Regions from separate parts of the Mesorhizobium sp. GW821-FHT07A06 genome, predicted to be linked through region 1. Evidence: riboswitches for the same ligand, from Rfam matches in the RefSeq annotation. Region 1 holds a riboswitch; the other holds the start of a gene.
What was found. Region 1 has a riboswitch for cobalamin ahead of AC07SZ_RS07260 (DUF1636 family protein). Riboswitches for the same ligand answer to the same signal wherever they lie in the genome.

Region 1 (5,579 bases):
GGCGCGACACCGAACCGCTCCGAGTCGTAGCGCGGCATCGAGGTGTGGATCATCTCGACCGCGCAGCACGCCAGACCAAAGGTCATGAACATCAGCGAGCCGCTGCGCGCCCAGGTGATCAGCGCCTCGGTCGAGGTGACCAGAAAGCCCTTGTCGGCAAGCTCATTGTTGATCTCGAGGAAGAAGGGATCGTCCTCCCCCACCGGCCTGCCGGTGTTGGGATCGATGATGCCCTTCGGCTTCGGCGCGACGAGGGTGCCTGAACTGTCGTTCAATCCCATTCCAGCGCTCCTTTTTTCCATTCATAGGCAAAGCCGATGGTCAGCACTGCCAAAAACACCATCATCGACCAGAAGCCGAGCATGCCGATCTTCGAGAAGGACACGGCCCAGGGGAACAGGAAGGCCACTTCCAGGTCGAAGATGATGAACAGGATCGACACCAGGTAGAAACGGATGTCGAATTTCATGCGGGCATCGTCGAACGAGTTGAAACCGCACTCGTAGGCGGACAGCTTTTCGGGATCGGGATTGCGGTAGGCCACCAGGAACGGGGCGGCCAGCAGCGCCAGGCCGACGACCAGTGCCACGCCTATGAACAGGACGATAGGCAGGTACGAACTGAGAAGTGCGTTCATGCAGCGGCTTTCCGTTGGCGCCAATCCACGTTGATTACAGCACCGGACCTTATTGCGGAAGCGTGACAGTTTAACCGCTGAACCGTTTTAAGGGCCTATGCTGCAACGCGGCGAGGGTTAGCGCAGCACTTCCAGCGAAGCAAGTCAAACCTTGTTCAAAACGCCGACCTGGACGGCATATCCGGAGAAACTGGTCCGATCCGCTCCTGTTTGATTTCCTTCGCTTTTTACTCCACTTTTCTCTCCTGACATGGTTGCCGCCAAAACCCTGCTAGCATGGGTTGGAATCACCACGCAGGTTCCGCAAAACTGGACGCCGGTTTTGCGACAAGAAGCTGCCCAGACAAAGACCGACCCACAGCCGAAGCCCCTCAGAGTGATGCCTGCATGAAGGAAAAGATCTCTCTTGCCGCGGCCCGCCGCATTGCACTCGCCGCTCAAGGGTTTCTCGATCCGCGCCCAAATGGCACACCCGACCGCCGTCATCTCGCCCGTGTGCTGTCCCGCACCGGCCTGCTGCAGATCGATTCCGTCAGCGCGGTGGTGCGCGCTCATTATATGCCGCTCTATTCGCGCCTGGGCCCCTACCCGCTCGCTTTGCTCGACAATGCCGCCGTGACGCGCAAGCGCACTGTGTTCGAATACTGGGCGCACGAGGCCTCGTTCCTGCCGGTCGAAACCTATCCGCTGATGCGCTGGCGCATGCAGCGGGCCGAGCAAGGCGATGAAATGTATCTGGGGCTGGCCAAATGGGGCCGCGAACACGCCGCCTATATAGAAGACATCTACCGCGCGGTCGTCGAGCGCGGCCCGATCGCCGCTTCGGCGCTCGAAGGCCAGAAAGGTTCGGGCGGCTGGTGGGGCTGGAGCCATGCCAAGCACGCCTTCGAATGGCTGTTCTGGGCCGGGCGCATCACCACGGCGCACCGTCGCGGCTTCGAGCGCTTCTATGATTTGCCGGAGCGCGTGCTGCCGCAGGCGATCCTCGATCTGCCGGTGCCCCCGGCCGAGGACGCGCATCGCGAATTGCTGCGCATTTCCGCCCGCGCCCATGGCGTGGCGACGTCAGGCGACCTGCGCGACTATTTCCGGCTGTCGCCGGCCGATATGAAGGGCCGGCTGGAGGAACTGGTCGAGTTGGGCGAATTGCTGCCGGTGCGCGTCGAAGGCTGGGACAAGCCGGCCTACCTTCACAAGGACGCGCGCCTGCCCCGGAAAATCGAGGCCCGCGCGCTGTTGGCGCCGTTCGACCCGGTCGTCTTCGAGCGCTCGCGTTCGGAGCGGCTGTTCGATTTCCGCTACCGCATCGAAATCTACACGCCGGCTGAAAAGCGCCAATACGGCTATTACGTCCTCCCCTTCCTGCTCGGCGACCGGATCGTCGCGCGCGTCGACCTCAAGGCGGACCGGCCAGCGAGCGTCCTGCGCGTCCATGCCGCCTACCCTGAGCCCGGCGCCCCGCCTGAAACCGCCGCGCAGCTTTTCGAGGAATTGAAGCGGATGCAGGGCTGGCTTGGCCTTGAACGCATGGACGTGACGCCGGCAGGCGATCTGGGCCCGGCGCTGGCCGACATCGCCATGTTGTAAGCTCGCGTTGACACCGCTGCCTGCAAAAGCCTAAATCCCGTCCAGACGGTCCCTTGCCCGCAACGGCAGGGGCTAAGAGGGAATGCGGTGCGAGGTGAAAGATCTCAAATCCGCGGCTGTCCCCGCAACTGTAAGCGATGAGCCTAGGCCGAAAGCCACTGGGAATTCCCGGGAAGGCGGCACCCAAGGCGATGACCCGCGAGCCAGGAGACCTGCCGTCTGCGACAAGAGAATCCGATCGCCCGGCGGGTTTCCGGGCAAGGAGCCCGGCTTTTTGGACCAGAACGGCAGTTTTTCGGCTGGCACAGCGGACAATTCGTCCGCCGACAGCGAAGCCTTGGCCGGCGTCACGGTCATCGTCTGCGCCTCCTGTCGCGACGAGACCGGCTCGGACGCCCATCCCCGCGCCGGCGAACTGCTGGCCGAGGACACGCGCCACGCCGCGGCCGATGACAACATCCGCGTCCGCACCGTCGAATGCCTCGGCAATTGCAAGCGCCGGCTGAGCGCCGCCATCCTGCGCGACGGCTGCTGGAGTTATGTGTTCGGCGACCTGACCGCGGCCAGCGGCGCCGACCTCGTCACCGGCGCCAAACTCTTCGCCACCTCGACGGACGGCCTCATTCCATGGCGTGGCCGGCCCGATTCCCTCAAGCGCGGCCTCGTGGCCCGCATTCCTCCCCTCGACCTGTTGAAGGATTGATCATGAGCGCCCCAAATTCGACCGGCAATCTCTCCCGCGTCCCCTGCACCGTCGTCACCGGCTTCCTGGGCGCCGGCAAGACGACGCTGGTTCGCCATCTCCTGGAAAACGCTGGCGGCAAGCGCATTGCCATCATCGTCAACGAGTTCGGCGACATCGGCATCGACGGCGAAATCCTGAAAGGCTGCGGCATCGACACCTGCCCCGAGGAGAACATCGTCGAACTGGCCAATGGCTGCATCTGCTGCACCGTGGCCGACGATTTCGTGCCGGCGCTGGACCAGATCCTGTCGCTGACGCCGAAGATCGACCACATCCTGATCGAAACCTCGGGCCTCGCTTTGCCCAAGCCGCTGGTCCAGGCGTTCCAGTGGCCGACGGTGAAGAGCCGCGTGACGGTCGATGGCGTGATCGCCGTGGTCGACGGCCCTGCTTTGGCCGAAGGCCGCGTCGCCAACGACATGGACGCCTTGCAAGCGCAGCGCGCCGGGGATGAGAGCCTCGACCATGACGACCCGGTCGAGGAAGTGTTCGAGGATCAGATCGCCTGCGCGGACCTGATCATCCTGTCGAAGAGCGACCTGATGGACGCCGCCGGTTCGGCCCGGGCCAACGCCATCGTCAACGAACATTCCGCCCGCGCCGTGAAGATCGTGCCGACCTCGCACGGCAAGGTCGACCCTTCCATACTGCTCGGGCTCGGTCTCGCCGTCGAGGACGATATCGAGAACCGCAAATCCCATCATGACGGCGCTTTCGACCACGAGCACGACGACTTCGACACCTTCATCGTCGACATCCCTTCGATCGCCAATCCGGACGAGCTGGCAAGGCGCGTCGCCACTGTCGCCGAAGAAGAAAATGTGTTGCGTGTGAAAGGTTTCGTCGAGGTCGGCGGCAAGCCGATGCGGCTCCTCCTGCAGGCCGTCGGCCCGCGCGTCAATCATTACTATGACCGCGCCTGGACGGCCGAGGACGACCGCCGCTCGCGCCTGGTCGTCATCGGCCTCAAGGGGCTGAACCGCCCGGCAATCGAGCGTATACTCGCCGGCTGATTTTCAGACACGGGCCGCGATGCATATCCTCACCACGACCTCCGCCTCGCTCGACGACCTCGCCGAGCCGGTCGATCTGCGGCAGACGCCGGCGGATATCGTGGCGCTGTCCTTCACCGACAGCGATCTTGCCGGGCTGGCGGCGGCGTGGAAGGCCGATGCCGGCCGCCTGCCCTCGATGCGGCTGGCGGCATTGCGCGACCTTCGCCATCCCATGTCCGTCGACCTCTGGGTCGACGGCGTCGCCCGCCACGCCAAGATCATCCTGGTGCGCATCCTCGGCGGCCACGATTGGTGGCGCTATGGCTGCGACCAGTTGGCCTCGATCGCCCGCGAGCGCGGCATAAAACTGGCGCTGCTTCCCGGTGAAAGCCACGACGAGGATCTCAGGCTGATCGAAGCCTCGACGCTGCCGCGCCAGGAATTGGACGCGCTGCTCGGCTATTTCCGCGAAGGCGGCCCGGCCAATATGAGCGCGCTGGTGCAGAGGCTGGCGCGGCTGGCGGGCCAGGATGCGGCCGTTGTTGAGCCGGTGGCAGTGCCAAAAGCCGGCTACTACGAGCCCACACGCGGCGTCGTCCCCCTCCCCCTCGAGGGGAGGGTCCGGCCGCAGGCTGGGAGTGGGGTCCTCTCCACAGCGCGCCGACGCTCTGAAGTGCGCCGACCTCAAGAAACGCCACACCCGGTCGTACCGGCCGCATCCGACCCTGCGGGCCACCCGCCCCTCAAGGGGGAGGGAAAGGTCGTGCCGATCCTGTTCTACCGTTCGATGCTTCTGGCTGCCGATGTTGCGCCGATCGATGCTCTTTTCGAAGCGCTGCGCCAACGCGGCATGCTCCCGGTCCCCATCTTCGTCTCCAGCCTGAAAGACCCGGCGTCACTGGCCTTTGTGGAAACCGCGTTCGCCGTACTGAAGCCCGCCGCCATCCTCACCGCGACCGCCTTCGCGTCAGGCGCCGAGCCCGGCGTCGAAACCCTGTTCGACCGTGCCGGTGTGCCCGTCTTCCAGGCCATCGTCGCCACCACCCGCCGCGACGTCTGGGAAAACAACCAGCGCGGCCTGGCGCCCGCCGACCTCGCCATGCATGTCGTGCTGCCAGAACTGGACGGCCGCATCCTCGCCGGCGCGATTTCCTTCAAGGGCGAAAGCGATGTCGATCCGGCACTCGGCCACCGTGCCTTCGTCAACCGGCCGGAGCCGGATCGCGTGGCGCAGGTGGCCGACCGCGTCGCGGCCTTCATCAAGCTGCGGGAGACGCCTCGAGCCGAGCGCAGGCTGGCTATCCTGATCCCCGACTATCCCAGTGCTCCCGGCCGTACCGGCTATGCTGTCGGCCTCGATGTGCCGTCGAGCGTGCTGGCCATGCTGCATGACCTGAAGGGACAGGGCTATGCCGTTGAAGGGATTCCGCAAACGCCGCGCGCGCTGCTGGATTTGCTGGAAGTCAGCGATACTGGATTGACGTTAGACAACTATATTGCCTTCTCGACAGAGTTGCCGATTGCGGCAATCGCAGGGGTCGAAGGCGCTTGGGGCAAGGCAGAAGACGAGGCAGGGTTGCGCCAGGCGCACAGACCTTCACAAACGATCTCAGCA
Region 2 (5,579 bases), on a different contig from region 1:
GGAACGGGTCGGCGAGATCGTTGCGGGTCACCGTCTGCAGCAACGCACCTGTCATGCCGAGGCCGGCACCGACACAGATCGCCAGGATCGTGCGCGGCAGCCTGAGATCGACGACGATCTTGCCGACCGGGCCCGACACCTGGTGTTCATGCAGCCCGACGGCATGGCCAAGCGAGCCGATGACGTCGCTCAGCGGGATCAGCGTCGAACCATAGGCGATCGACAGCAGCACGAGGGCGACGACCGCCACCATGCCCGCCACCATCGCCAACGCGAATCCCTTGTGCCCGGAAAGCGCGCCGGATTTATGCCCGGGGGCAAGAAGCATCAGAACGCTTCCGGATGCATCGCCTTGGCGATCTTGGCGATCGCCTCGATGTTTGCAGGTCCGGGCGTCAGTTCGGCATAGCGCAGCGCCACGAAACGCTCGTTCTTGACCGCGTCCGTCTCCCTCATTGCCGGATGGGCCTTCAAGAAATCGAGCAGTTTCCTGTAGCCGCCGCCATCCTGGTAATCGAGCAGGATGAGGAATTGCGGGTTGCGCGAGGCCACCGTTTCCCAGTCCGTATTGCCCCAGCTGGTGTCCATGTCGGCCATGATGTTGTCGCCGCCGGCGGCCGTGATCATGGCGCTGGGAATAGCGAATTTTCCGGCGGTGAACGGCTTGTCATCGCCGGAATCATAGAGGAACACGCGGGTTCCCTTGGCGCTGCCGACCTTCGCGGTGATGTCGGCGAGTTGCGCCTTCCAGCCGGCAACAAGCTTCTGCGCCTCTGTCTCCTTGCCAAAGATCTTGCCCAGCTTTTCAACATCGCCATAGAGCAGGTCCATGGAAGCCGCCGGGCGGTTCTTGTCGAGATGGACACAGCTTTCGGTCAGCACCAGTGTCTTGATGCCGTGCGGGGCGAGCGTATCGGGCGTCACGTCGCCACCCGGCTTCATGCCATAGTACCAGCCGGCGAAGAAGAAATCGGGCTCGACGGCGACCAGGTTTTCGAGCGTCGGGTATTTGGGCGCGAGTTCCGGGATGGAGCCCTGCTCGGCCTTGAATTCGGGGCCGACCTTGTACCATCCGGTGATGCCGGTCAGGCCGACGATCGACGGCTGCAGCTTCAGCGCGAAGGCCATCTCGGCCATGTTGAGGTCGTGGATGACGGCGCGCTTGGGCGGCGCGTCGAAGGTCAACGGCTTGCCGCAACTGTCGACGGTGACGGGGAAAGCGAAGGCGGTAGAGGCCAGCAAAGAAAAGACGAGCGACAAGGCGAGACGTTTCACGGATTTTGCTCCTTGGTTGAACAGTGCCGATGGGGATGGGTTCGTTCAGGATGGCGGCGCGGCGCGGTTCGGAACATCGAACACGGTCAGTTCGCGGTCCTCGGTGGGATGGCGCAGGCGAAACACGTCGACACCGAAAATCTCGCGGATCAGCTCTTGCGTCAGCGCTTCGCGCGGTGCGGCCAACGCGTGCAGCCGGGCTTCGTTCATCACCGCGACCCTGGTGGCGAAAGGCGCCACCAGGGTCAGGTCGTGAAGCACCGCGATCACCGTCATGCCGAAGCCGGCGACGAGTTCGAGAAGCTCGCCGCGAGCACGCGGGTCGAGATGGTTGGTCGGCTCGTCGAGGAACAACACCTTCGGTTCCTGCGCGATGGCGCGCGCCAGCTGGGCGCGTTGGCGCTCCCCGCCGGACAGCGAGCCGATCGTGCGGCCAAGCAGCGGTAGAAGCCCAGTCCGGCGCAAGGCATCGACGACGATGTCGCGCTCCTCGCTCCTGCGCCTCAGGCCGGCATGCGGAACGCGGCCGAGTTCGACATAGTCGATCACCGCCAGCCGCGGATCCGGCTGGTCGGTCTGGCCGACGACGGCCATGTGCAGGGCCCGCTCGGCTGTCGAGATTCTGTCCAGGCGTCGCCCGCCAAGCTTCACCTCGCCCGAACTTGGCCTGAGCATGCCCGACAGCATGCGCAGCAGCGTCGTCTTGCCGGCGCCATTGGGGCCGATGATGGCGAGACGATCGCCGGTGGCGATGGAGAGGCTGACCGCATGGACCAGATTCCGGCCATTCGCCACGGCACCCAGGTCGCGCGCTTCAAGAAGTGGCATTGTCATCGACTATCCCCCCCAGCTTGCCCGGCGCCGGGATGCGAGCCAGCGTCTTGCCGGCCAGTCGCGGCGGACGTTGTCCGGAATTGCACCAGCCGTCGGCAAGCGAGGCGTAAAGCCTGGCAAATCGCACAAGGTCGCCAACATCGGCCTCGGCATCGACGGAGCCGAAAAGATAGGTGGCCTTGCCCGGAGCCTGGAAGGCTACCGTCAACGGCCGTGCGCAGCCCGCCATGCATTCGACGCCTTCGATCGTGAAGCCATGCGCCACGGCGGGTTCATCGTGGGCCGAGAGCCGGGAGCGCAAATCGGCGCATAGGCTTTCGCCCGACCTGATGCCGGTCGAAACATCACGGCAAAGCGTGCACACGATGATGCGGTGATCGATGGCGCCGTCCAACTTCCGTCACTTTCCAAAACTGGCGACGGAAGGATGTTGGCGAGCCGGCCGACAAGACCGACGTCCACGTTTCCTCCCGGCACACCCCGTCCGGTCAACTTGGTGATGGCAGGTCTCCTGGCTCGCGGGTCCTTGCGCAATCCTGCCTTCCCAGCCTTGCCGGCCAGTGGCATTTCGGATCTTGCTCACCGCTTACAGTTGCGGGGGCAGCCACGGCTTCGACCTCTTGGGTCTCACCGTGTTCCCTTTTCACCCCTCGCCTTTCGACTCGGGGACCATCACCACTCGATCGTAGTTTTCCCCCAATTGCTTCGCAACGGATTTCTCGGTGCATTGTCGATCCCGCCGCGGCGCTCGAATTTTATATGTTATGTAATTACATTACGTCTTAGACGATAGCGCGCGGCGGCGTCAAGTGAGAGCTTGCTGCCGGAAGAAGCCAGCGAGCCAGATGCTGTTGGCTGCGGAGCGTTGCCGTCCGGATTGCGCGGCGAGCGCAATTCCGATCAAACTGCCGCGCGCGAAGGTGGCAAGATGATCCCCTCAATGCGAGGAGCCATGAACCCGACCGAGAAAGCGCTATGGTTCGTCGAGAGCCATCTGCCGGAGGCGATCTCGCTCGACGATGTCGCCCAAAGCAGCGGCGTGTCGCGCTTTCATGTGACGCGCGCCTTCGGCGCCGCCACCGGCCGCTCGGTCATGGGCTACATGCGCGCGCGCAGGCTGACCGAGGCGGCGCGCCGGCTGGCCGGCGGAGCGCCCGACATCCTATCGGTGGCGCTCGATGCCGGCTACAGCTCGCATGAGGCTTTCACCCGCGCCTTCCGCGACCAGTTCGGCACCACGCCGGAGATGGTGCGCGCGCAAGGCTCGACCAACACCCTCGACCTCGTGGAGCCGATCCTGATGGACCAATCCTTTCTTTCCGCCCTCGAACCACCGCGCTTCGAGACCAGCCGGCCGTTGCTGATCGCTGGGCTCGGCGAACGCTACAACTGTGAAACCAGCGCCGCCATTCCGATGCAGTGGCAACGCTTCGGCCCCTATATCGGCAACATTCCGAGCGAGACTGGCGACGTCGCCTACGGTGTCTGCGCCAACGGCGACGATGCCGGCAATTTCGACTACGTCGCCGGTGTCGAGGTCACCGACTTTTCCGACCTTCCAAGGGAACTCAGCCGCGTGCGCATACCCGCCCAGAAATACGCGGTGTTTTCGCATCGCGAACACATCTCGACTATCCGCCGGACCGTCAACACGATCTGGAACAAATGGCTGCCGGCCTCCGGGCACGAGATAGCGGACGCCCCCGAATTCGAACGCTATGGCCCGGAGTTCGATCCGCGCAGCGGCAATGGCGGACTGGAGATCTGGATACCCGTCAAGGCTTAGCAGAGATCACAATTCCAAGTCCCAGGTCTGGCCGACCAGATCCTTGCCGAAGGAGTGGTGCGGTTCTTCCTCGGTCAGTTTGAAGCCGACCGCCTGGTAGATGTGCCGGGCGGCGATCAGGATATCGTTGGTCCACAAGGTCAGCGTGTTGTAGCCCTTCGCACGGGCAAAGCCGATGCATTCCTCGACCAGTCGCCTGCCTATGCCGAGGCCACGCGCCGAAGGTTCGACATAGAGCAGGCGCAGCTTCGCCACCTGATCCGATTTGCGCACGACGAAGACCGAGCCGACCACCTCGCCTTCGCGCTCGGCGATCCAGCTTCGTTCCCATTTCGGGTCGAAGGATTTGACAAATGCCGCGAGGATTTCGGCAACCAGCGCCTCATAGGTTTCGTCCCAGCCATAGTCCTGTGCGTAGAGCATGCCTTGCCGGCGGGTGATCCAGCCGATGTCGCCGACCTGCAGCGGGCGCAACAGATAAGGGATCCTTGGCTCTGCGCTTTCACCCAGCAGAGCCTGGACCGTCCGCATGGACTTCACCAGCCGGTCCTGCTCCGACGCGGGCAGCCGATCGAGCAGCGCCGCGACCTGGTCGTGCGAATCCTTGTTCAGCGGCGCGAAGGCATTCCTGCCCGCCGCGGTCAGCGCAATCGACGATTGCCTGGCGTCCGAAACCACCGTCGACCTGGAGATGAGGTGAAGGCGCTCGAACTTCTTCAGCAGACGGCTGACATAGCCGGCATCGAGACCGAGGTCGCGCCCGAGGTCGGTCGCGGTCAGGCCGTCGCGGTGCGCCAGTTCGTAGAGCACACGCGCCTCGGTCAGGGAGAAGGCGCTTTTCAGCAGCCCTTCGTCGAGCAGGCCGATCTGGCGGGTGTAGAAGCGGTTGAAAGCCCGCACCGCGTCGATCAGGTGCTTGTTGGGGAGGTTGTGGACGGTCATGGGATGGTTCTCCTGTCATGGAAAGGATCGACCAATTAGTTGACTTAGTCAATAAAATGATTGAAGCAATACAACCTCACAACTTCGTCATTCTAGGGTCTGCGCGCGTCGCTTCGCTCCTTGGTCCGCCCTAGAATGAGGACATCGCGGGGGGGCCGGAGCGCCAATCATGACCGCAGTGGCGCCCCTCACATCATCGGCAACACCGGCCAGCGATCAACGATCCTGCCGCCGGAAAGCACGGCGATCGGCCCGAATTGCTGCAGCACGGCCTCGCTTTGCGTCGGCCGCAGGAACGCATGGTCGCCGGGCATCACAGCAGCGTCGGCCGGCAGGCCCATGAATTGCTGGTTGGAGGACAGGCCGAGCAAACCGTTCGTCTTCATGCCTTCCGGAAATACCGGCTCGGCCATCCACTTGCCGCCATAGAGATAGCAGCCCTTGCGCGGAAACCGGCCAAGCGCCTGCAAGAGGCGGGAGACGGCGGGCGGGCCTGGCAGCATCGGTTCGACCACTTTCAGGATCGGCGTCGCGATGAAAGCCGCCGGTTGGAAACCTTCGAGACCGGGCGTGTCGAAATCGCCGGGCAGCACGAAGGCCGAGCCCATCGACACCTCATTGGCAATGCCGCGGTGATGAAGCAGCGCGGTCTTGCTGCCGCCAATGTTGAGGATGCTTCGCTGGTCGGCGCCTAGGCGCGCCAAAAAATCGGCGGCCTGCTCCGAGGCCCGCGCCAACGCCC

Region 2: another riboswitch for cobalamin. It lies ahead of AC07SZ_RS02735 (DUF1636 family protein); the one in region 1 lies ahead of AC07SZ_RS07260 (DUF1636 family protein).

What each region holds. Positions count from the first base shown of each region.
Region 1 covers NZ_JBWKRC010000002.1:368,954-374,532, forward strand. Annotated here, with positions in the region: gene AC07SZ_RS07245 (NuoB/complex I 20 kDa subunit family protein) at 1-281, opposite strand, end outside; gene AC07SZ_RS07250 (NADH-quinone oxidoreductase subunit A) at 272-637, opposite strand; gene AC07SZ_RS07255 (winged helix-turn-helix domain-containing protein) at 1,025-2,224, shown strand; cobalamin riboswitch at 2,254-2,458, shown strand; gene AC07SZ_RS07260 (DUF1636 family protein) at 2,499-2,927, shown strand; gene cobW (cobalamin biosynthesis protein CobW) at 2,930-3,982, shown strand; gene cobN (cobaltochelatase subunit CobN) at 4,002-5,579, shown strand, end outside.
Region 2 covers NZ_JBWKRC010000001.1:551,862-557,440, reverse strand. Annotated here, with positions in the region: gene AC07SZ_RS02750 (FecCD family ABC transporter permease) at 1-328, opposite strand, end outside; gene AC07SZ_RS02745 (ABC transporter substrate-binding protein) at 328-1,275, opposite strand; gene AC07SZ_RS02740 (ABC transporter ATP-binding protein) at 1,321-2,109, opposite strand; gene AC07SZ_RS02735 (DUF1636 family protein) at 2,090-2,503, opposite strand; cobalamin riboswitch at 2,594-2,798, opposite strand; gene AC07SZ_RS02730 (GyrI-like domain-containing protein) at 3,062-3,895, shown strand; gene AC07SZ_RS02725 (bifunctional helix-turn-helix transcriptional regulator/GNAT family N-acetyltransferase) at 3,902-4,837, opposite strand; gene AC07SZ_RS02720 (DSD1 family PLP-dependent enzyme) at 5,026-5,579, opposite strand, start outside.